4 regions of the Afipia sp. GW823-FHT06G09 genome follow, and region 2 is predicted to be linked to each of the others. Evidence: predicted binding sites of a transcription regulator. Region 2 holds the regulator's gene; each other region holds the start of a gene.

Region 1 (4,909 bases), on a different contig from region 2:
TTCCGGAAGGCGGCAACACCAAGCACTGGCCCGACGGCGAACAGATGTCGATCTACGACGCCGCGATGAAGTATCAGCAGGAGCAGGTCCCGCTCGTGGTGTTTGCGGGCGCTGAATACGGCAACGGCTCGTCGCGCGACTGGGCCGCGAAGGGCACGCGCCTGCTCGGGGTGCGCGCAGTGGTCACGCAGAGCTTCGAGCGCATTCATCGCTCGAACCTCGTCGGCATGGGCGTGCTGCCGTTGACCTTCGAGGACGGTGCATCGTGGCAGTCGCTCGGCCTCAAGGGCGACGAGAAGGTCACGATTCGCGGGCTGCAGGGCGACCTGAAGCCGCGCCAGAAGCTGACGGCGGAAATCGTTTCGAGCGACGGTTCGAAGCGGGACGTCTCATTGCTGTGCCGCATCGATACCCTGGACGAGCTCGAGTACTACCGCAATGGCGGTATTCTCCAGTACGTGCTGCGCAACCTGGCCGCTTAACCCGTGCCAGTCACGAAAACGCATCCGTGAACAGGCTCACCGCGACGTGACTAGCGACCATCCAGGGGGCGGCCTATCAATAGGCCGCCTTTCCGGCTGATGGGGCATCATGCATTCGAGGGATTGACGGCATGTCTGATTTGCCAGAACCGAAAACGGCGGCAGCCGGCGCGATGGTGTCGCGCCTGTCGCGGACGCTTGGTGTCTGTGCAATCTTCACCGTGGTGACGCCGGTTTGCGCCGATCCGCGCGCCGTGGTCGAACTGTTCACATCGCAAGGCTGTTCGTCGTGTCCGCCCGCGGACAAGGTTCTCGGCGAACTGGCGCAGGACCCTACCGTGATCGCGCTGAGTCTGCCGATCGACTATTGGGATTATCTCGGCTGGAAGGACACGCTGGCGGATTCGCGTTTCAGCGCGCGTCAGAAGGCGTACTCGCATGCGCGAGGCGACCGCGGCGTCTACACACCGCAGGCCGTCGTCAACGGCACGACGAACGTTCTTGGCAGTGATCGCGCGGGAATCGAGAACGCCGCGAAGCAGACGCAGAACGCGGATGGCGTGATGTCGGTGCCGGTCACGATGACGCAGTCCGGCGGCCAGATCAAAGTATCGGTGGCGGAAGCCGGCGGCAGGAGCGGCGAGATCTGGATCTGCGCCGTGTCGAAATCGGTTCCGATCACCATTTCGCGCGGCGAGAATCGCGGACAGCAGATCACGTATCACAACGTGGTGCGCAATGTGCTGAAGGTCGGCGACTGGAACGGCAAGGCTGGCAGTTGGTCCGTGCCGCTTGAAAATATCGCGCGCGATGGCGTCGATGCCGCGGCGGTTTATGTTCAGGACGGCAATCGCGACAAGCCCGGGCCGATGCTCGGCGCGGCCTTTACCTCGCTGAACTAGGCCACTCGGGAATTTTTGGGACGTGACGTGCGGCAGGCGGTGATTGCTTGCCGGTGCTCAACCGTCTGCCCTTCGTCATGCAACAAAAACGCCCCCAACAAAAAAGGCCAGCTCGCGCCGGCCGAAGGATTGGGGATCCAGTTTACTGCGAAGAGTTAGACCCGATCCTGACGACCCCGGGGGGCTGGGGGCTGAGGAATCCGGTGCCGAAAGGACCGGGTCATCGCAGTTTCCTCTTGATCGCAGTCCAGCACGGCGGGGGATTGACCGAAATCAGGCGGCATTATGATTTTGCCTGACGTCCGCGTGATGCCTTGCTTGGGAATCGGGCAGCGGATGATCCCCAAATCATGCTTGCAGGCGTGGCCGGACGGGGTGATCATGTCACCTGCGTGACATGGAGGCGCCGATGAATTCAGTGTCGGGCGATACCGATCCAGGCGAGAGCCGGGGGCTGGAGCGCAGCCCCGCGCCGCTCCCGCCCCAGAGCGTTACGTTCAACCGCGTCGAACTCAATCGCATTCTCAATCTGTACGGACGCATGGTCGCCGATGGCGAGTGGCGGGATTACGCGATTGATTTTCTGAAAGACCGTGCGGTGTTTTCGATTTTCCGCCGCGCCTCGGAAGTTCCGATCTACCGGATCGAGAAGGATCCCAAGCTCGCGCGCAAGCAGGGGGCCTACAGCGTGATCGCCGCGAGCGGTCAGATTCTTCGCCGCGGCCATGAGCTTGACCGCGTTCTGCTGGTGATCGATCGCAAGCTGGCGGTGGTCTGATTATTCTTTCGGGACTGTCCTGCCGCCATCGCCGAGCGCGCGCTGCATCATGACCGTGTCGAGCCAGCGGCCAAACTTGAATCCGACGCTGGGGTGCGTGCCGATCATGTCGAAGCCGGCACGGGCGTGGACGCCAATCGACGCAGCATTGGCGGAATCGCCGATCACCGCGATCATCTGCCGGTAGCCGCGATCTTCGCACGCGACAATCAGGTCCTGCATCAGTCGCGTGCCAATGCGCCGTCCCTGCGCCGCAGGATCGAGATATACGGAGTTCTCGACCGTGAACCGATAGGCCGGACGGGGCCGGTAGGGTCCGGCATAGGCATAGCCGACGGCGATATCTTCCATGACCGCCACCAGATACGGAAAGCCGCCCTTGGTCAGCGCCTCGTAGCGTCGTGTCATTTCGGCAAGATCAGGCGGGTCGATTTCGAACGTCGCGGTGCCGTGGAGAACCGCATGCCGATAGATCGCCGTGATTGCGGGGAGGTCGGTGACGGCAGCGGGCCGGATATGAAGCTGGGGCATGTCGATCGCAGAGAATGGTGCCGGAGCGGTGAAGCCCCGCAGTCCTATCAGCGAAGGACTGCAAAACAAAAGCCCCGGCTTTTGGCCGGGGCTTTCAAGAGTTCACTGATCAGCCACGATCAGATCTAGTCGCGCTGTCCAAGGAGCTGCAGCAGCAGCGTGAACAGGTTGATGAAGTTGAGGTAGAGCGACAGTGCGCCGGTGATTGCCGCGCGCTCCGCCACGTCGCCACCCTGGCTGGCGTAGCCGTAGATGTAATCGTTCTTCAGCCGCTGGGTGTCCCAGGCGGTGAGGCCGGCGAACACCAGCACGCCGATCACCGAGACGATGAACTGCAACATCGTGCTAGCGATGAACAGGTTCACCAGGCTGGCGAGGATGATGCCGAACAGGCCCATCATCAGGAAAGATCCCATCCCGGTCAGGTCACGCTTGGTGGTGTAGCCGTAGAGGCTCAACGCACCGAACGAGGCAGCCGTGATGAAGAACACCCGCACGATCGAGGTGTGCGTGTACACCAGGAAGATCGACGACAGCGAGATGCCCATCAGCGCTGCAAACACCCAGAACAGAAGCTGGGCGGTTGCGGGCTTCAGGCGGTTGATGCCGAACGAAATGGCGAACACCATCACGAGCGGTGCGAGGATGAACACCCACTTCAGCGGGCTGACAAACATCGCGACGCCGAACGAGGTCAGATACTGCTTGCCGATACGGCCGGCAGCGGCTGACGCGTCAGGTGTCACAGCGCCCATGTAGACGCCGAGCGCCGCGAGGCCGGTAATGGCCAGGCCGATCGCCATGTAGTTGTAGATCTTAAGCATGTACGAGCGCAGACCGGCATCGACGGTCGCGGCGTCAACGCGCCCGGCGGCCCGGCCGAAAGGTGACGTATAGTTGCGGTCCAAGTCCGACATGGTCGAAACCCCGTGGTTGTCTGGCGAAAGCGAAGGGTCTGCGCCGCCAGCTATAAGTTTGTCCCAGAACCCCGATTGAGTGTCCATCCCTGGACGGTATCAATTCGGATTCTGAACCCGCTCAGTATGTGGGAAACTAACACACTCGACGCAAGCAGGGGCGCGCGGCTGAATGTCGCAAAACCCGCTATTTCGCTGCTACAAATTGTCATAAGTTACGGAGCACGCTAGCTGGTTTTTGGTTAAGCGCGAGTAATGTTCCCGCCAGCCCGAGCCCGACCGTGACGGCCAGCGCGGCCAGCACGACGAGGGCGGCGCTGCCGGCCTGCCAGACAAAGCTCAGGGTCATCAGCCGGGTCACGATCTGCCAGGCTGCGATCGATCCGGCCGCCACTCCGAACACGGCCGTTGCGAGGCCGATCAGCAGATATTCCAGCGCATAGGCGCCCAGCAGCCGCGCCCGGGTCGCGCCAAGGGTCTTGAGGATCACGGCATCATAGACCCGGTGCCGGTGACCCGCGGCGAGTGCGCCGCCCAGCACAAGGATGGCCGAGATGAGGGTCACCGAACTGGCCCCCCGGATCGCCAGCACGAGATTGGTCACGACCTTGCCGATTGAATCGAGTGCCTCGCGCACCCGGACGCTGGTCACCATCGGAAACGCGGCAGCGACCTCCTTGATGAGCTTGGCATCGCCTGCGGCTGTGGAACTGGCCTCCGTCAGGGTTGCGATATCGGTATGGGGTGCGCCGGCGAAAGCCTTGGGCGAATAAACCAATACGAAGTTGATGCCGAGGCTCTGCCAGTCCACCGTGCGCAGGTTGCTGATCTTCGCAGTGATATCGCGTCCGAGCACGTTCACGGTGATATCGTCGCCGACCTTGATGCCGAGGCCGTCGGCGATCTTCTTTTCGAGCGAGACCAGCGGTGGCCCGCTGTAGTTTGCATCCCACCAGGTGCCCTCGACGACTTTCGAGCCGCGCGGAACTTCGCCCGTATAAGTCAGGCCGCGATCGCTTTGCAGCACCCAGGCGGCATCGTTCGAGGGCTTGAGGTCTTCGGCTTTGATGCCCTTGGCGGCGACGATGCGTCCGCGCAGCATCGGCACGGTTTCCACGTTGGCTTGCGGCGCTGCCTGTTTCAGGAAATCGCCAAACCGTGCCGCCTCTGCGGTGGGGATGTCGATGAAATAGAACGAGGGCGCGTGCTCGGGCAGCGCCGCCATGAACTGCCGCCGCAGGTTGCCGTCGATCTGGGTGATGGTGACCAGCACGGCGAGGCCGAGTCCGAGCGACATCA
Region 2 (4,909 bases):
GGTCCGACCGAGCGCCGCGCGACAGGACGCACTTCTAACGGCGTACCATCCGGCAGCACCGCCTTCAGGCCGACAACAATGTCTTCGATCTTTCCATAACGGCTGCTGGCCTGCCCGCCGCCACGGCATGCCAGCCATCCGCCGACAGTCGAAATCTCAATCGACTGCGGCAGGTGGCCGCATGTATATCCCGCTTCATTCAGCTGGCGCTCGAACTCCGCGCCGTTCATGCCCGCCTGCACGGTCACGATAGCGTCGGTCGGATTAATCGAGACAATCTTGTCGAGGCGGCGCGTGTCCAGCATGATTTCGCCGCCGAGCGGAATAGCACCACCCAGCACACCCGAGCCATTGCCATAGGGAATGATCGGAATGTTGCGCGCCTTCGCAAGCTGAACGATCCGAATGATCTCATCCTCGTTCGCTGGACGCACAACCAGGCGCGGCACCGCTCCGGCGAGCGTGCCTGCGCGTTCGCGGAAAACCGCGAACGGAAGACGGTCGCGTGCATAGCCGAGACGCTGATCGAACGATGCCAAAACGTTGGCGTTGCCAACAATTGCGCCGAAAGCTGAGACAAGGCTTTCATCAACGCGATCCGTTTCGCGCACTGCGGCGATGGTGGTAGCAGTCATGACAGCCCCTTTTCAGAGGCCAAATTCGCCACGCTCACTCGGCGCACTCCCCTGATCGCATTATGTTTTCTGGCGATTGAACAAGTAGCTTGAGCAATCGTTTGTTCAAAAAGTCGTATAAACTACGCCAGTGGTCAAGCTAAAATTTCAGCGTGGAGCTGGACCTGTGGAAGCGCGGATGACCAGACCGTCTGGCGCTAATGGCGCGACGGGTTGCGGTGTACCGCCATTCAAAAGGTCGATCAGAAGATCGGACGCAATTTCGCCCATCACTTCCGTAGGCATTTTCACCGACGTCAGTTGCGGATAGAGCATCGTCGCCACCGGTGCGTCGTGCAGGCCCACCACCGATATGTCGCGCGGGATTTGGAGACCGGCTTCATGCAACACCGCCATCGCACCAGCTGCGGTGACCAGCGTCGCACCAAGAACAGCCGTGGGCTTTAGCGCAAGAAGGCTGCGCATCGCATCCGCTCCACCCTCCGCAGTATACCCAGCGACGGCGACGAGTTTCGGATCGAACGGAATACCGTGCCGCTTCAATCCGTCGCGATAGCCGGCCAATCGTTCGCCAGCATTGAATCCGCCGGGACGGCCCGCAAGATGCGCAATCCGCCTGTGCCCCATCTGCGCCAGATGATCGACGGCAATCGCTGCAGCGGCGCGGCTGTCCAGCACGACGCAATAAGGACTCCCCGACAATTGCCGGTTCAGCAGGACGAAAGGCGTGTGAGTGGATTCAAGCTCTTCGCGCAACAAACTGTCGTCGTCGAGACTCGCGACGAGCAGCCCATCAGCACGATTGCCGTGCGACAGGCGATGATACACAGCGTCGGTCGCACCTGACTCCCTATGAGCGATCAGCAATGAATAGCCATGCCGTGCTGAAGATTTTTCGGCACCGCGAATAGCCGACGCAAACACCGGATTGTCGAGCTGGGGAACGATAAGACCGAGTGTTCGACTGCGCGAGGTCCGCAAACTCTGCGCGAGCGTATTCGGCGAATAATCCAGGCTACGAGCGCTTTCAAGAATCCGTTGGCGCGTCTCCGGGCGAATGCGCTGGCTTTCCTCGCCGCGCAACACGCGTGAAGCGGTGGATACGTCCACTCCCGCCATACGCGCAACATCGGCTAATCTCGGCCTCATCGATTTCAATATCCCAAGCAATGCCCAGCGCAACGAGCGTAGACTTGGAGGCTTGATAAAACAAGCAACCGTCAACCAATAGGCTCGACGCCATCCGGCCATCCACGTACAAAGCCTGTCGAAGAGCCCAGATAAGCGAGCCGGGATACATCCATGAGCGTTACCATCTATCACAATCCGGATTGCGGAACGTCACGCAACACGCTTGCAATGATCCGGCAAAGCGGAGCCGAGCCGGAGATTATCGAGTATCTGAAGCACCCGCCCACCCGCGCGAGGTTGCTCGAGCTTACTGCGGCGATGAGAATTTCGGTGCGCGCGCTGCTGCGCGAGAAGGGCACGCCCTATGCCGAACTTGGGCTCGGCGATCCAAAGTGGGCAGATGACGAACTTCTCGATCTGATGGTCGCACATCCCATCCTGATCAATAGGCCGATTGTCGTGACGCCCAAAAGCACCAAACTATGCCGGCCATCGGAGGCGGTGCTCGATATTCTGCCCAATCCCCACATCGGCAGATTCGTCAAGGAGGACGGAGAAGTCATCAACGCGATCTGACCGCCCGCAGGCGGCTGAACCGACACCTCACGTATGCGAGATGAAGGTCAGCTAGCCCGCGGCTCAGTTCTGTGAATCAGCCTTGGCGAAACGATCGTCGAGCGCATAACCCGCGCCACGAACTGTGCGGATCGGATCCGACTCACGCCCAAGATTCAGCAGTTTCCTGAGGCGGCCGATATGCACGTCCACCGTACGCTCGTCGATATAGATGTCACGGCCCCACACGCCGTCAAGCAACTGCTCACGGCTGAAGACGCGCCCTGGATGCTCCAGGAAGAACTCCAGAAGCCGATATTCGGTCGGACCAAGATCGATCGGACGGCCGGAACGGGCAACACGCCGGCGGTCCCGGTCAAGTTCGATATCGCCGAAGGCTAGAACCGTCGCGAGGCGCTCGGGACTCGCGCGCCGCAACAATCCTTTCACGCGCGCAAGCAGCTCCGGCACCGAGAACGGCTTGACGATATAGTCGTCTGCTCCGGTAGCGAGCCCCCTCACCCTTTCGCTTTCCTCGCCGCGCGCAGTCAGCATGATGATCGGGATCTGCTTGGTCTCCGGCCTTGCGCGGAGCCGACGGCAAAGTTCGATCCCCGAGAGACCCGGAAGCATCCAGTCGAGCACGATAAGATCCGGAACATGCTCCTTGAGCCGGGTATCCGCATCATCGCCGCGCGCGACTGTTTCGACGTCGTAGCCCTCGGCATCCAGGTTGTAGCGAAGCAGCGTGGTCAACGCTTCTTCGTCTTCGACCACAAGAATTCGGGCGCTCATTTCCAGTCCTTTAGTTCGTCGTACAAATTAACTGCCTGACGCGGCCGTTGCAAAGTTCGTCATGTCGCCCTTAGGACGTTGATCGAGCATTTGCTGGCCTTCGATCATGTAGAAAACCGTCTCGGCGATATTGGTTGCGTGATCGCCGATACGCTCAATATTCTTGGCGCAGAACATCAGGTGAATACAGAAACCGATATTACGCGGATCTTCCATCATATAGGTCAGAAGTTCGCGGAACAGAGAAGTGCAGATTGCATCGACCTCTTCGTCGCCCTTCCAGACGGTCATCGCGGCAGGCAGATCGTGCGCCGCATAGGCATCGAGCACCGACTTGACCTGTGACTGAACCAGGTCGGTCATGTGCTCCAGCCCACGGATCAGCTTCAGCGGATGGAAGTCGCTATCGAGCGCTGCGACGCGCTTGCCTATGTTCTTTGACAGATCCCCGATCCGTTCAAGATCGGTCGCAACACGCATCGAACTGACGATTTCGCGCAAGTCGACAGCCATCGGCTGACGGCGAGCGATGGTCAGCACGGCACGCTCTTCGATCAGATGCTGCAACTTGTCGATCTCGAGATCGGCGGCGACAACACGCTTGCCCAGCGCGACATCGCGCCGGATCAACGCGTCTACGGAATCGACGATCTGCCGTTCAGCCAGGCCGCCCATCTCGGCAACAAGCCGGTTGAGCTCCTGAAGATCGTCGTCGAACGCTTTGGCGGTATGATCTGAACCCATGGTATGTCTCTCCCGCGAATGCGCGTCAGCCGAAGCGGCCGGTGATGTAGTCTTGTGTTCGCCGATCGGTCGGCGAAGTGAATATCTTGTTGGTGTCGTCGAACTCGACCAGCTCACCAAGATACATGAACGCTGTCTTGTCAGACACACGCGCCGCCTGCTGCATATTATGCGTCACGATGGCGATCGTGTAGTCCTCCTTGAGTTCCTGGATCAGTTCTTCGACCTTGGCGGTCGAGATCGGATCGAGCGCCGAGCAAGGTTCGTCGAACAGGATGACCTCAGGACGGACGGCGACAGTGCGTGCGATGCACAGGCGCTGCTGCTGGCCGCCGGACAGGCTGAGCCCACTGGCGTTCAGCTTGTCCTTGACCTCATTCCAGAGCGCGCCGCCCTTCAGCGCGGCCTCGACGCGGCCGTCCATTTCGGACTTCGAAATCTTTTCATAGAGCCTGATGCCGAACGCGATGTTCTCATAAATCGTCATCGGGAACGGCGTCGGCTTCTGAAACACCATACCGATCCGGGCGCGCAGCAGGTTCAGATCGAGCTTCGGATCGAGAATGTTGGTCGAATCCAGCATCAACTGACCGACAGCACGCTGACCGGGATAGAGGTCGTACATGCGATTGAAGATGCGCAGCAACGTCGACTTGCCGCAGCCCGACGGACCGATAAACGCCGTGACGCGATTTTCGCCGAGAGCAAGGTTGATGTTCTTCAGTGCGTGGTGTTCGCCATAGTAGAAATTGAGATCGCGTGCAGTCACCTTGGGCCGCGCATCCAGCCGGCCGGCAACACCCGGCACGGGCCCGCGAGGAATATCTACGCTAACAGAAAGCTGCTCGTTCATTTCGATGTCCTCTCGGCGCCAAGAATGCGCGCGCCAATGTTAAGGGCAAGTACGGTCAAGGTGATAAGCAAAGCCCCGGTCCATGCGAGCTGTTTCCAGTAATCGTAGGGGCTTTGGACGAAGTTGTTGATGGTGACCGGCAGGTTCGCCATCGTTTTGGTCAGGTCGAGACTGAAGAACTGATTGCTCAGGGCTG
Region 3 (4,909 bases), on a different contig from region 2:
CCAATCGGACAGGACCGTAAAGTTGGACGTCGCATCGCTTTGGCGCAACAGCGCCAGGCGATCAACTGATACAGATTGAAAATCCAGCGCCACAAAACGCTTCTGCAAGGCAGCCAGAATTTTCGCGCGCTGCTCAGAGGGTAGAGAGCCCGTCAGCGTCATGTGAAAACGGAAGTCTTCGAACACGTACGGATAGCCCCAGCGATCCAGGTGCAGGACCTGTCCGTCCGTCAGCGCGGATATGTTGCGCCGTTCTCGGTCCTCGGGCGTCAGCGGTGCGCGGAAGTCGTCGAAGGCCGTGACGCAATCAGCGGCAAGTTTTTGCAGGTCGGGGCAAGGGTCGCGCGGTACAATGGCGACGAAGCTCCCGATGGAGCGAACAACAGGCGTGATCCGGGGGATGACACGCGGCTTGCGCGAAAATTCCTCCAAGGCTCTGGCAAGCTCGTCTTCAGTCTTGCCGGAGCGGAGGTTTATGGGAGCCTTCAGCGTGGCGTGAAAGCCGTATTTGCGCGGATCGGCCGTGAGTTGTTTCCAGCCTTCGACTTCCGCTTCGATGCCGTCGGCGAAGGGCAGCGGCTTGCCTGTATACGCATCGTACCCGAGCAGGTCCGCGCCAAAGCGATAAAGTGCACCTTGCGCTGAAGGTACAAAGTAGATGGCGTAGCGGGGATATTGCGGCATGCAAGTCCTGAGTAACCGCTCGCTCAGGCCGGTTCAACCCTACGTAATGCTGGTATAGCCGACAAAATCCGCTCAGGTTCGGTGAGGTGAACCACGCGCCCGCCGGTCACTGCCGCGACCACGCGCGGCCTGAGCGGTTCCCGTGCATCGACGAGGATGACGTCGGCCCGCTTTCCGGCAGCGATCTGCCCGCGATCGTGCAAGCCTGTTGCGGCCGCGGGAGCACCGGAGATCAGCGCCCAGGCTTGCTGGAGTGGGAGGATGTTGTCCGCGGCCAGCAGGAAAGCCGCATGCAGGGGGGCCGGATAGTAATAGTCCGAAGCCAGAATAGAGCAGAGACCTTTGCTCACCATATCCGCTGCGCTGGTCCACCCTGTATGGCTGCCGCCACGCACAACATTTGGCGCACCAAACACCGTGAAATCGCCGCTCTCGATGGCCGAGCGCGCCGTCTCCTCGTTGATCGGGAATTCCGCGATATCGATGCCCAGCTCGCGGAAGCCATAGCGCTGCTCCGGTGATTCATCATCGTGCGACAGTAATGGAACGCCATGGTCCCGGGCAATCGAGGCGAGCCTTGCAATCGAGGCCGGAACGTCGCCCGCCCTGGCCATCACCCCCTCGACCAGTTTGTCGAATTCGCTTTCGCTGAGCCCGGAGCGCTCCACCATGCGAGCGCGCTTCTTCGGATTGCTCATCGATGCGGCGGTCATATGCATATGGTCATTGAAGGCAAGCAGGTTGACGCGTCCGGCGGCCAGCCATTCGGCGATGGTGGGCTCGGCGTCGAGGTTGAATGTCTCCTGCCGCAGATGAAAGCGCGTGTCGGCAGCAAGCCGAGGCTGCATGTCTTCGATGGCATTGAGCAGGCGGTGTGCGTTCTCGGTTCCGCGCAGGCCGGGCTCCCACGACCATGTGGTGGCATGGAAGACGGTGGTGATGCCGTTCGCAATCGCCTGACGGTCGCTGTCAACCAGTGCCATATCGATCGGAAAATCGACGCCGGGACGGGGCATCATCTGGCGTTCAAAAGCGTCGCCGTGAATATCGACGATACCGGGCAGAGCGATCAGGCCATCGCTGTTGAGGCGGACGGAAGCCGATCCGCTGCGGGACGAGACTTCCGCAATCCTTCCATCTGCAACATGAATGGATGCATCGACGAGATCGCTTCCGATCAGTGCTTCGCCGCCTTCAATCAGTACGTCCATCATGTGCCAACTGCCTTCAATGTTTGATCCACTGATGCGACGCATCTGTATTTCTCGACAAAGCCTTCAACCGGGAGATTTCTGAAATCGTGCAACGCGGCCCTCAAACGGTCGTGCGGCCAATCCCACCATGACAGCGCTAACAGTTCATCCGCGATACGTTCTGAAAACCGCCGCCGGATCGGCTTTGCCGGGTTTCCGCCAACGATCGTATAGGCCGGGACATCCTTGGTGACGACGGCTCCAGCCGCGATCACAGCTCCGGTGCCGATGTTCCGGCCCGGCAGTACAATGGCGCCGTGTCCGATCCAGACATCGTGACCGATCGCCACGTGATGACTGCGCCGCCAGGCAAAGAATTCTGACTCATCGGATTCGCCGGGGAAATAGGCGCTGGCGCGATAAGAAAAGTGCGCCTGCGATGCGCGATGCATTGGATGATTGCCGGGGTTGATCCTCGTCATCGCCGCGATAGAGCAAAACTTTCCAATGGTGGCGTACGCAATCTGACTGTCATTCACGACGTAGGAATAGTCGCCGAGCGTGACCTCGTGCAGAATCGTGCGGGCGCCAATCTCGCAATAGGCTCCAGCGCTGCTGTCATGCAGCCGCGCAGTCGGATCGATGAGGGGGACAGTGGATAATTCTTTGCCGGCCATGAATGAAGTTCTCGGTACGGGTGTTGCGCGCGGCGATGTTCGGTGCACTTGGCGAGGACAACATCTCTTCATGACGTTTCGTGACGACATCGTGAAAGTTGGATGACATGGGCTTTTCGTCACAGCATTTTCTATTTCCGGAGAGAGCGTCTGCCACAGGCGTGGATGTCACACAACTGTAGGAAACCCACGCTAGCGAGGTGAGAGGATATTCAGACGGAGTCGGCGCATGCTTGAGGTGGACGGATTAACGTGCCGGTTTGGCGCGAAGACGGCCGTCGATAATGCCTCTTTCGCGATTGAACCGGGATGCTTCGTTGGCGTGATCGGTCGTTCAGGAGCCGGAAAATCGACGCTGCTGCGTATGATCAATCGGCTGGAGAAGCCGACCGGCGGGCGCATTCTGTTCGAGGGCGTTGATGTAACCGCCCTGCAGGGACGCGATTTGCGTCGCTGGCGTGCACGCTCGGCGATGATCTTCCAGCAGTTCAACCTGGTTGGGCGGTTGGATGTGCTGACCAATGTTCTGATGGGGCGGCTTGCGGGCGTGCCGCAGTGGCGGTCGCTGATCCAGCTCTGGCCGGAGGATGACAAGGCCATTGCGATTTCTGCTCTCGAGCAGTTTGACATGATGCCGATGGCCGCGCAGCGCGCCGATCAGCTTTCTGGCGGTCAGCAGCAGCGCGTGGCGATCGCCCGTGCACTTGTCCAGCAACCCGACATTATTCTGGCGGACGAGCCGATCGCGTCGCTTGATCCGCGCAACACGCGGATCGTGATGGATGCGCTGCTGCGCATCAACAAGCATTTCGGTATCACCGTGATATGTAATCTCCACTCGCTCGATCTGGCGCGGACATATTGTGACCGCCTGATTGGCATGTCTGCGGGCCGCGTGGTGTTCGATGGCGCTCCTGCCGCGCTCACAGATACGATCGCGCGCGAGCTCTACGACCTTGAGGCCGGCGAGGTGATGGATGAGGCTCCGAACTTTGCGCCTGGGACACTGGCGCCGGCTTTCCCGGCCGCCGCTGTTGCATGAGCGTGCCCGTGTCGTGAAGCAGTCTTCGGACTGCGTCATGCTTTGAGTCACCGAATTCGACCCTGAACCCCTTCGATAATCGACCACACAGAGGATACCATGATCAATCGCCGTATCGTCATTGCGGGCGCCGCCGCGCTCGCCCTCAGCGCCACAGCAGTGTCTGCTCAGGACTGGAAGACCAAGTATCCTGAGCTGACGTTCGCCGTTGTGCCAGCCGAGAACGCATCGGGCGTGACGGAGCGCTGGGCGCCGTTCATTTCCTATCTGAGCAAGGAACTCGGCGTTAAAGTGAATCTCCGTATCGCCAACGACTACGCGGCGGTGATTGAGGGGCAGCGAACCGGAACTATCCACATTGCGAGTTACGGCTCGGCATCGTTTGCTCGCGCGCGTCTGACCGGGGTGCATACCGATGCGTTCGCCCATGATCGCAACATCGACGGCACTACCGGCTATTACTCCATGTTCTTCGTTCTGGCGAAGGGCCCTTACAAGAGCATCGACGATTTGAAGGGAAAGAATCTCGGTCTGGTCGATCCGAATTCCACTTCCGGCAACAACGTTCCGCGCTTTGAGCTGAACAAGATGCAGATCACCGATGCGGAATCTTATTTCGGCAAGGTGGTGTTCACCGGCAGTCACGAGAATGCGCTCCTGGCGCTCTCGCAAGGGACCGTCGATGTTGCCGCCAACCAGTGGACGGCCGATAACGACTCGACCCTTGCACAAATGCTGACCAAAGGCATGCTCAAGAATGCAGACGGTTCGGCGATGAAGAAGGAAGATTTCCGCATCGTTCACAAGTCGGCACCTATTCTGAACGGCCCATACGCCGTTCTGACCGACATGCCGGCCGATCTGAAGGCAGGCATCGAGAAGGCCTTCTTTGAAGCTCCCACCAAGGACAAGGTGGCTTTTGATCGGCTGTCCGACGGACAGAAGAAAGACTTTGCGCCGGCCACCACCAAGGATTGGGATGGCATGATCGAACTGATCAAGTTCGTCGACAGCCTTCGCAAAAAGAAGGCATCCTGACTGATGAAGGGCCGGACGGACCTACCTGTTCGGCCCTTCCTCTTTCGCTCATAGAGCGGTTTTGTTTTGACAATCAGTCTTTCCAGCTATCCGCCCCAGCAGATCGCGGCGCTCCAGGCCGCGTATAATGCAGCTATTTCGCGCAAGCGTCTGCGCTTCGCAGCGGGTCTTATCGTATTCGTCGCATTGCTGATCGTCGCAGGATTTGGCGCCGAGGTGGCGCCGAAAATTTTTGTCGAGAAGATCGGGAACTTTGTTGGTTACTTCGACCGCAT
Region 4 (4,909 bases), on a different contig from region 2:
GCTTTTGGCGGAGCCTACGGGTTCATTACCGGAAGCCGCAGCGAGACCTATGATCCGCACAGCTTCGCCCTCGGTGCGAGCTTCCTGTTCGCGCTGGCCTGTCTGGCGCTTGCCACGCTCAGCATGCGGATGCGCTGGCTGCGGAAGAAGATGCGCAAGATCGAACTGCACAATGAGGCGCTGGCCGACCGCAACTGGGAACTGAAGGGCGCCGAGGAACATGCCCGCAGCCTGTTCGAATCCCAGAGCGACCTGATCGTGCTGCGCGACAGCGACGGAATCATCACCTCAGTGAACGACGCTTACTGCGCCCTCGCACGCAAACCGCGCGAGGCTCTGATCGGGACACGGTTCACGCTTCCCGTGCTGGAACAGGGCGCCGTTGCGATCGAGCCGAACGGGACACGGGTTCACGACCAGAAGATCGACAGCGCAACGGGTCCGCGCTGGGTCGCCTGGCGCGAGGGACTGGTCCGCAGCGATGCCCATCAGCCCGCCGATCTGCAATGCGTCGGCCGAGATGTGACGGACCGCGCCGAGACCGAAAGGGCTCTTGCCGAAGCGCGCGACATCGCCAATTCCGCCAACCGGGCGAAATCGAAATTCCTCGCCATGGCGTCCCACGAGATCCGCACACCGCTGAACGGCATCATCGGCATGAGCAACCTGCTGCTCGACACAGCACTGACCGCAGAACAGGCGACCTATGCGAAGGCGGTGAAGGCATCCGGCGACGCCTTGATGGCGCTGATCGACGAGCTTCTCGATTTCTCGAAGATCGAAGCAGGCAAGATCGATCTCGAACACCGGCCGTTTGCACTCGCAGCAATGATCGAGGAGATCACCGAATTGCTCGCGCCCCGTGCGCAGGCGCGCAAGCTCGAGATTGCATCCTATGTCGACGAGCGGTTACCGGCTGAGGTGATTGGCGACGCGGCGCGGCTGCGGCAGGTCCTGCTCAATCTCGCCGGCAACGCCATCAAGTTCACGCCCGCCGGCGGCGTCGCCCTGATCGTCGAGCCCGGCATCTGGCCCGGTGAGATCTCCTTCCTTGTCCGCGACACGGGCATCGGCATCGCGCCGGAAGCGCAGCAGCGGATCTTCCGAGAGTTCGAACAGGCCTCCGAGGGTACGGCGCGCAATTACGGCGGGACGGGTCTGGGGCTCAGCATCAGCGAGCGTATCGTCCGGCGCATGGGCGGGCGGATCACGCTGGAAAGCACTGAGGGCAACGGTGCAACATTCGCGTTCTCGATTCCGCTCGCGCCGGCAGCGCACAGCGATGGCGTTGCGTCGTCCTTCCTCGCACCCGATCTGACAGACAGGTCGGTCCTGCTGGTCGGCCCGCAGTCGATCGAAGCCTCGCTGATTGCCCGGCGCCTGGGACGCTGGGGCGCGCAGACCTGCACGGTGGCGGACGCAGCCATCGCACACGCATTGCTGCCGGAGCGTTCGTGGTACGCAATCCTCGTCGATTGTACGAGCGGCGATGCGCAGTTGCAGGATTTCGCCGAGACCGCCTCCCGCCATGCCATGCATCGGATCGCGATGTTTACGCCGTCGGCGCGCCGCGATATCGCGCCCGGCATGATGGCTCTGTTCACGGGATATCTGGTGAAGCCGCTGCGCGCGACATCGCTGGCTGCACGTCTGTCGATGCCCGGCGCAGCGCTGGTGCCGGAACTTCCTGACGACACCGAAACTGCGATCGAATCCTCGACTATTGTCTCGCCGCAGATTGCGCAGCGCCCGCTCTCGATCCTTGTTGCGGAAGACAACGAGATCAACGCACTCCTGATCCGGTCGTTGCTGACGCGCATGGGCCACCGCGCGGTCATCACCACCGACGGCGAGCAGGCCCTTGAGTCATGGCTGGCCGCAGACGGCGCCGGCACGCCTTACGATGTGGTGCTGATGGACATCCAGATGCCGAAGCTGGACGGCATCGCGGCCACGAAACGAATTCGTGCGCTTGAGTCGGAGCGCAGCCCGCAACGAACGAGAATTCTTGCGCTAACGGCAAACACCCTGGTGGATGATCGCTATGCCTGCTTCGAAGCGGGCATGGATGGCTTTCTGGTCAAGCCGCTCGACCGCGACAAGCTGACGGATGCGCTGGCGGCAACTGCGTCATCACGCACGGTGACTGCCTGAACCCCACCATCGCTGCGCGGTGCGTTGTCATAAATCCGTATCACGACCATGATTATTGATGCCTCAGGGCTGCGCTTGACGAATCAATGCGCGCAGCCGCGAGGAAGCCATGAGCGGCAACAAACCGGCGCTGACGAAGCCGGATGCAAACTCTAAAACATTTCGACAGCAGGCCGTTCGAAGCCCGCTTGAAGTATTTCGCCAAAATCCGTTGGTGCAGATGCTCCGGCCCGCTCATGCAAAATCGGCCGCAACGACCGCCGCCACCTGGCTGATGCCAAACCTTCTGCACTCAAGCCTGCGCGGCGAGGCCGTGCCGGAGATGATACAACCCGCGCGCCTCGGCAAGATCGGCTCGCTGGAAGTCCGTCTTGCTCAATCCAAGAGCGACGTGAAGCGCGCGCAGAAGCTGCGCTACAAGGTGTTCTACAAGAATGGCTCCGCCATCGCCGACGCCGCGACCATGCTGGCACAGCGCGACAAGGATGCGTTCGACAAGATCTGCGATCACCTGCTCGTGGTGGATCATGCCGCCAAGCCGACAATGAGCGGCAAGCAGCCCGTGGTCGGCACCTATCGGCTGCTGCGCCAGGATGTCGCCGAAAAACACGGCGGTTTCTACACCGGTGACGAGTTCGACATTTCAGGTCTGATGCAGCGGCAGACAGGCCTGAAGTTCCTCGAGCTCGGCCGTTCGTGCGTATTGCCGCCCTATCGCACCAAGCGAACTGTTGAATTGCTGTGGCACGGCGTGTGGAGCTATGTGCGCCGGCATAATCTCGATGTGATGATCGGCTGCGCCAGCTTCGAGGGCACAGATCCCGACCGGCTCGCATTGCCGCTGTCGTTCCTGCACCACTTCGCAGCCGCGCCGGAAGGCTGGCGTGCCAGCGCTCATCCTTCGCGCCGGGTGGACATGAACCGTATCGCGAAAGAGGATATCGACACCAAGGCGGCGCTGCGGATGCTGCCGCCGCTGATCAAGGGTTATCTTCGGGTTGGCGCCTTCATTGGGGATGGCGCCGTAGTCGACCACCAGTTTGGCACCACGGATGTACTGGTTGTCATGCCGGTGTCGGCGATCTCCGGCCGTTATCTCGATCACTTCGGCGCCGACGCAACGCGTCACGCGGCATGATCCACCTGACTGTCATTGCGAGCGCAGCGAAGCAATCCACTTTTGGGAGAAGCTGGATTGCTTCGTCGCTCCGCTCCTCGCAATGACGAAGAAAACTCTGCCTACAGCCGCCGCAACTGAACGTCCTCGATGATGTGGTCGCTACCCTTCTTCAGGATCAGCGTCGCCCGCGGCCGGGTCGGCAGGATGTTCTCTTCCAGATTAACCAGGTTGATGGTGGTCCAGAGCTCAAGGGCCCTGTCGGTCGCTTCCTTGTCGGACAGCTTGGCGTAGCGATTGAAGTAGGACCGCGGATCGCGGAACGCCGTGTCGCGCAATGTGAGAAAGCGCTCGACATACCACTCGCGCAGGATCGGCTCCTCCGCATCGATATAGACCGAGAAGTCGAAGAAGTCCGACACATACGGAACGGCCTTGCCGTCGCGCGGCAGACGTCCGGTTTGCAGCACGTTGACGCCTTCAACGATCAGGATGTCGGGCCGGTCGATTTCGACGCCTTCGTTGGGAATGACGTCGTAGGTGAGATGCGAGTAGACCGGCGCGCGGACCGGCCGGCGTCCGGCCTTGATGTCGGATAGGAAGCTGAGCAGCGCCGGAAGGTCGTAGCTTTCGGGAAAGCCCTTCTTCTGCATCAGGCCTTCGCGCTCCAGAATCTCGTTCGGAAACAGAAAGCCGTCGGTGGTGACAAGATCCACCTTGGGCCGCGGCGACCAACGCGCGAGAAGCGCTTGCAGCACACGGGCCGTGGTCGACTTGCCCACCGCCACCGATCCGGCGACGCCAATAATGTAGGGCATCTTACGATCTTCGATGCCGAGGAAGTGTCGCTGCGCGACGAACAGGCGCTGGGCCGCCGCGACATAGAACGACAGCAGGCGCGACAGCGGCAGATAGATTTCCTCGACCTCCTTGATATCGAGGCGATCATGCATCGAGTGCATCCGCGCGATTTCCTCGGCGGTCAGCGTCATCGGCATGTCGTCGCGCAGGGCGGCCCACTGTGCGCGCGAGAAAACGCGGTAGGGATTGTACTGAACCTGGTCGGCTCTCACATCCATGAGCCATTCCCTCCTGCCCGGCACCCGCGTATGCCGCGTCTGCCGGAATTGAACTAATCGCGCTTGCGCGCAGCTTTCTCTTCAAGGCCCGACATCTGAGTGCGCTGCGCCAGCGCGTCTTCGACATCGGCAAGACTGATGCCGCGCGACTTCAGCAGCACCAGAAGATGGAAGACGAGATCGGCGCTCTCGGCGATCAGATGATCGCGGTTGTTCTCAACGGCGGCGATGACGGTTTCGACCGCTTCCTCGCCCAGCTTCTTGGCACAGTGATCGGCGCCCTTGTCCAGCAGCTTGCGGGTATAGGACGCATCTCCGCCCGACGCCGCGCGGGCATCGATGGTGGTTGCCAGATCGTGGATCGTAAAACGGCTCATAAAGCGCCTTCTATCACTTCCGTACCCCGGTAGGGAGCGCAAAGAATTGATCGGATTCAGGTATTTGGCATACGGCCAGTTGCCTTCCCATAACGAAGCTCATGGATCGAGCCGCATCGGCAATCCGGCGCGAACCATGTGGTCCTTCGCCTGGCGGATGGTGAACTCCCCGAAGTGGAAAA

Evidence for each region. Region 2 encodes PhoB, which activates phosphate uptake and scavenging genes when phosphate is short. Its sites were predicted from a motif close to TGTCATNNANCTGTCAT; they were not measured.
Region 1: a site for PhoB is predicted at 1,766-1,782, ahead of AC1Q67_RS11795 (DUF2794 domain-containing protein). Genes of this name have one in related genera too.
Region 3: a site for PhoB is predicted at 2,646-2,662, ahead of phnC (phosphonate ABC transporter ATP-binding protein). Genes of this name have one in related genera too.
Region 4: a site for PhoB is predicted at 2,180-2,196, ahead of olsB (l-ornithine N(alpha)-acyltransferase). Genes of this name have one in related genera too.

Annotation. Positions count from the first base shown of each region.
Region 1 is NZ_JBXAHF010000002.1:865,606-870,514, forward strand. Features, by position in the region: gene acnA (aconitate hydratase AcnA) at 1-482, shown strand, start outside; gene AC1Q67_RS11790 (DUF1223 domain-containing protein) at 614-1,384, shown strand; gene AC1Q67_RS11795 (DUF2794 domain-containing protein) at 1,794-2,162, shown strand; gene AC1Q67_RS11800 (GNAT family N-acetyltransferase) at 2,163-2,693, opposite strand; gene AC1Q67_RS11805 (Bax inhibitor-1/YccA family protein) at 2,819-3,610, opposite strand; gene AC1Q67_RS11810 (ABC transporter permease) at 3,819-4,909, opposite strand, start outside.
Region 2 is NZ_JBXAHF010000005.1:334,802-339,710, forward strand. Features, by position in the region: gene AC1Q67_RS22475 (FAD-binding oxidoreductase) at 1-635, opposite strand, end outside; gene AC1Q67_RS22480 (LacI family DNA-binding transcriptional regulator) at 783-1,958, opposite strand; gene arsC (arsenate reductase (glutaredoxin)) at 1,938-2,342, shown strand; gene phoB (phosphate regulon transcriptional regulator PhoB) at 2,406-3,116, opposite strand; gene phoU (phosphate signaling complex protein PhoU) at 3,144-3,860, opposite strand; gene pstB (phosphate ABC transporter ATP-binding protein PstB) at 3,886-4,713, opposite strand; gene pstA (phosphate ABC transporter permease PstA) at 4,710-4,909, opposite strand, start outside.
Region 3 is NZ_JBXAHF010000004.1:363,844-368,752, forward strand. Features, by position in the region: gene AC1Q67_RS18535 (DUF1045 domain-containing protein) at 1-684, opposite strand, end outside; gene AC1Q67_RS18540 (alpha-D-ribose 1-methylphosphonate 5-triphosphate diphosphatase) at 708-1,898, opposite strand; gene AC1Q67_RS18545 (DapH/DapD/GlmU-related protein) at 1,895-2,554, opposite strand; gene phnC (phosphonate ABC transporter ATP-binding protein) at 2,784-3,596, shown strand; gene phnD (phosphonate ABC transporter substrate-binding protein) at 3,696-4,634, shown strand; gene phnE (phosphonate ABC transporter, permease protein PhnE) at 4,701-4,909, shown strand, end outside.
Region 4 is NZ_JBXAHF010000002.1:777,060-781,968, reverse strand. Features, by position in the region: gene AC1Q67_RS11355 (ATP-binding protein) at 1-2,154, shown strand, start outside; gene olsB (l-ornithine N(alpha)-acyltransferase) at 2,264-3,292, shown strand; gene coaA (type I pantothenate kinase) at 3,394-4,350, opposite strand; gene AC1Q67_RS11340 (phosphoribosyl-ATP diphosphatase) at 4,404-4,727, opposite strand; gene hisF (imidazole glycerol phosphate synthase subunit HisF) at 4,827-4,909, opposite strand, start outside.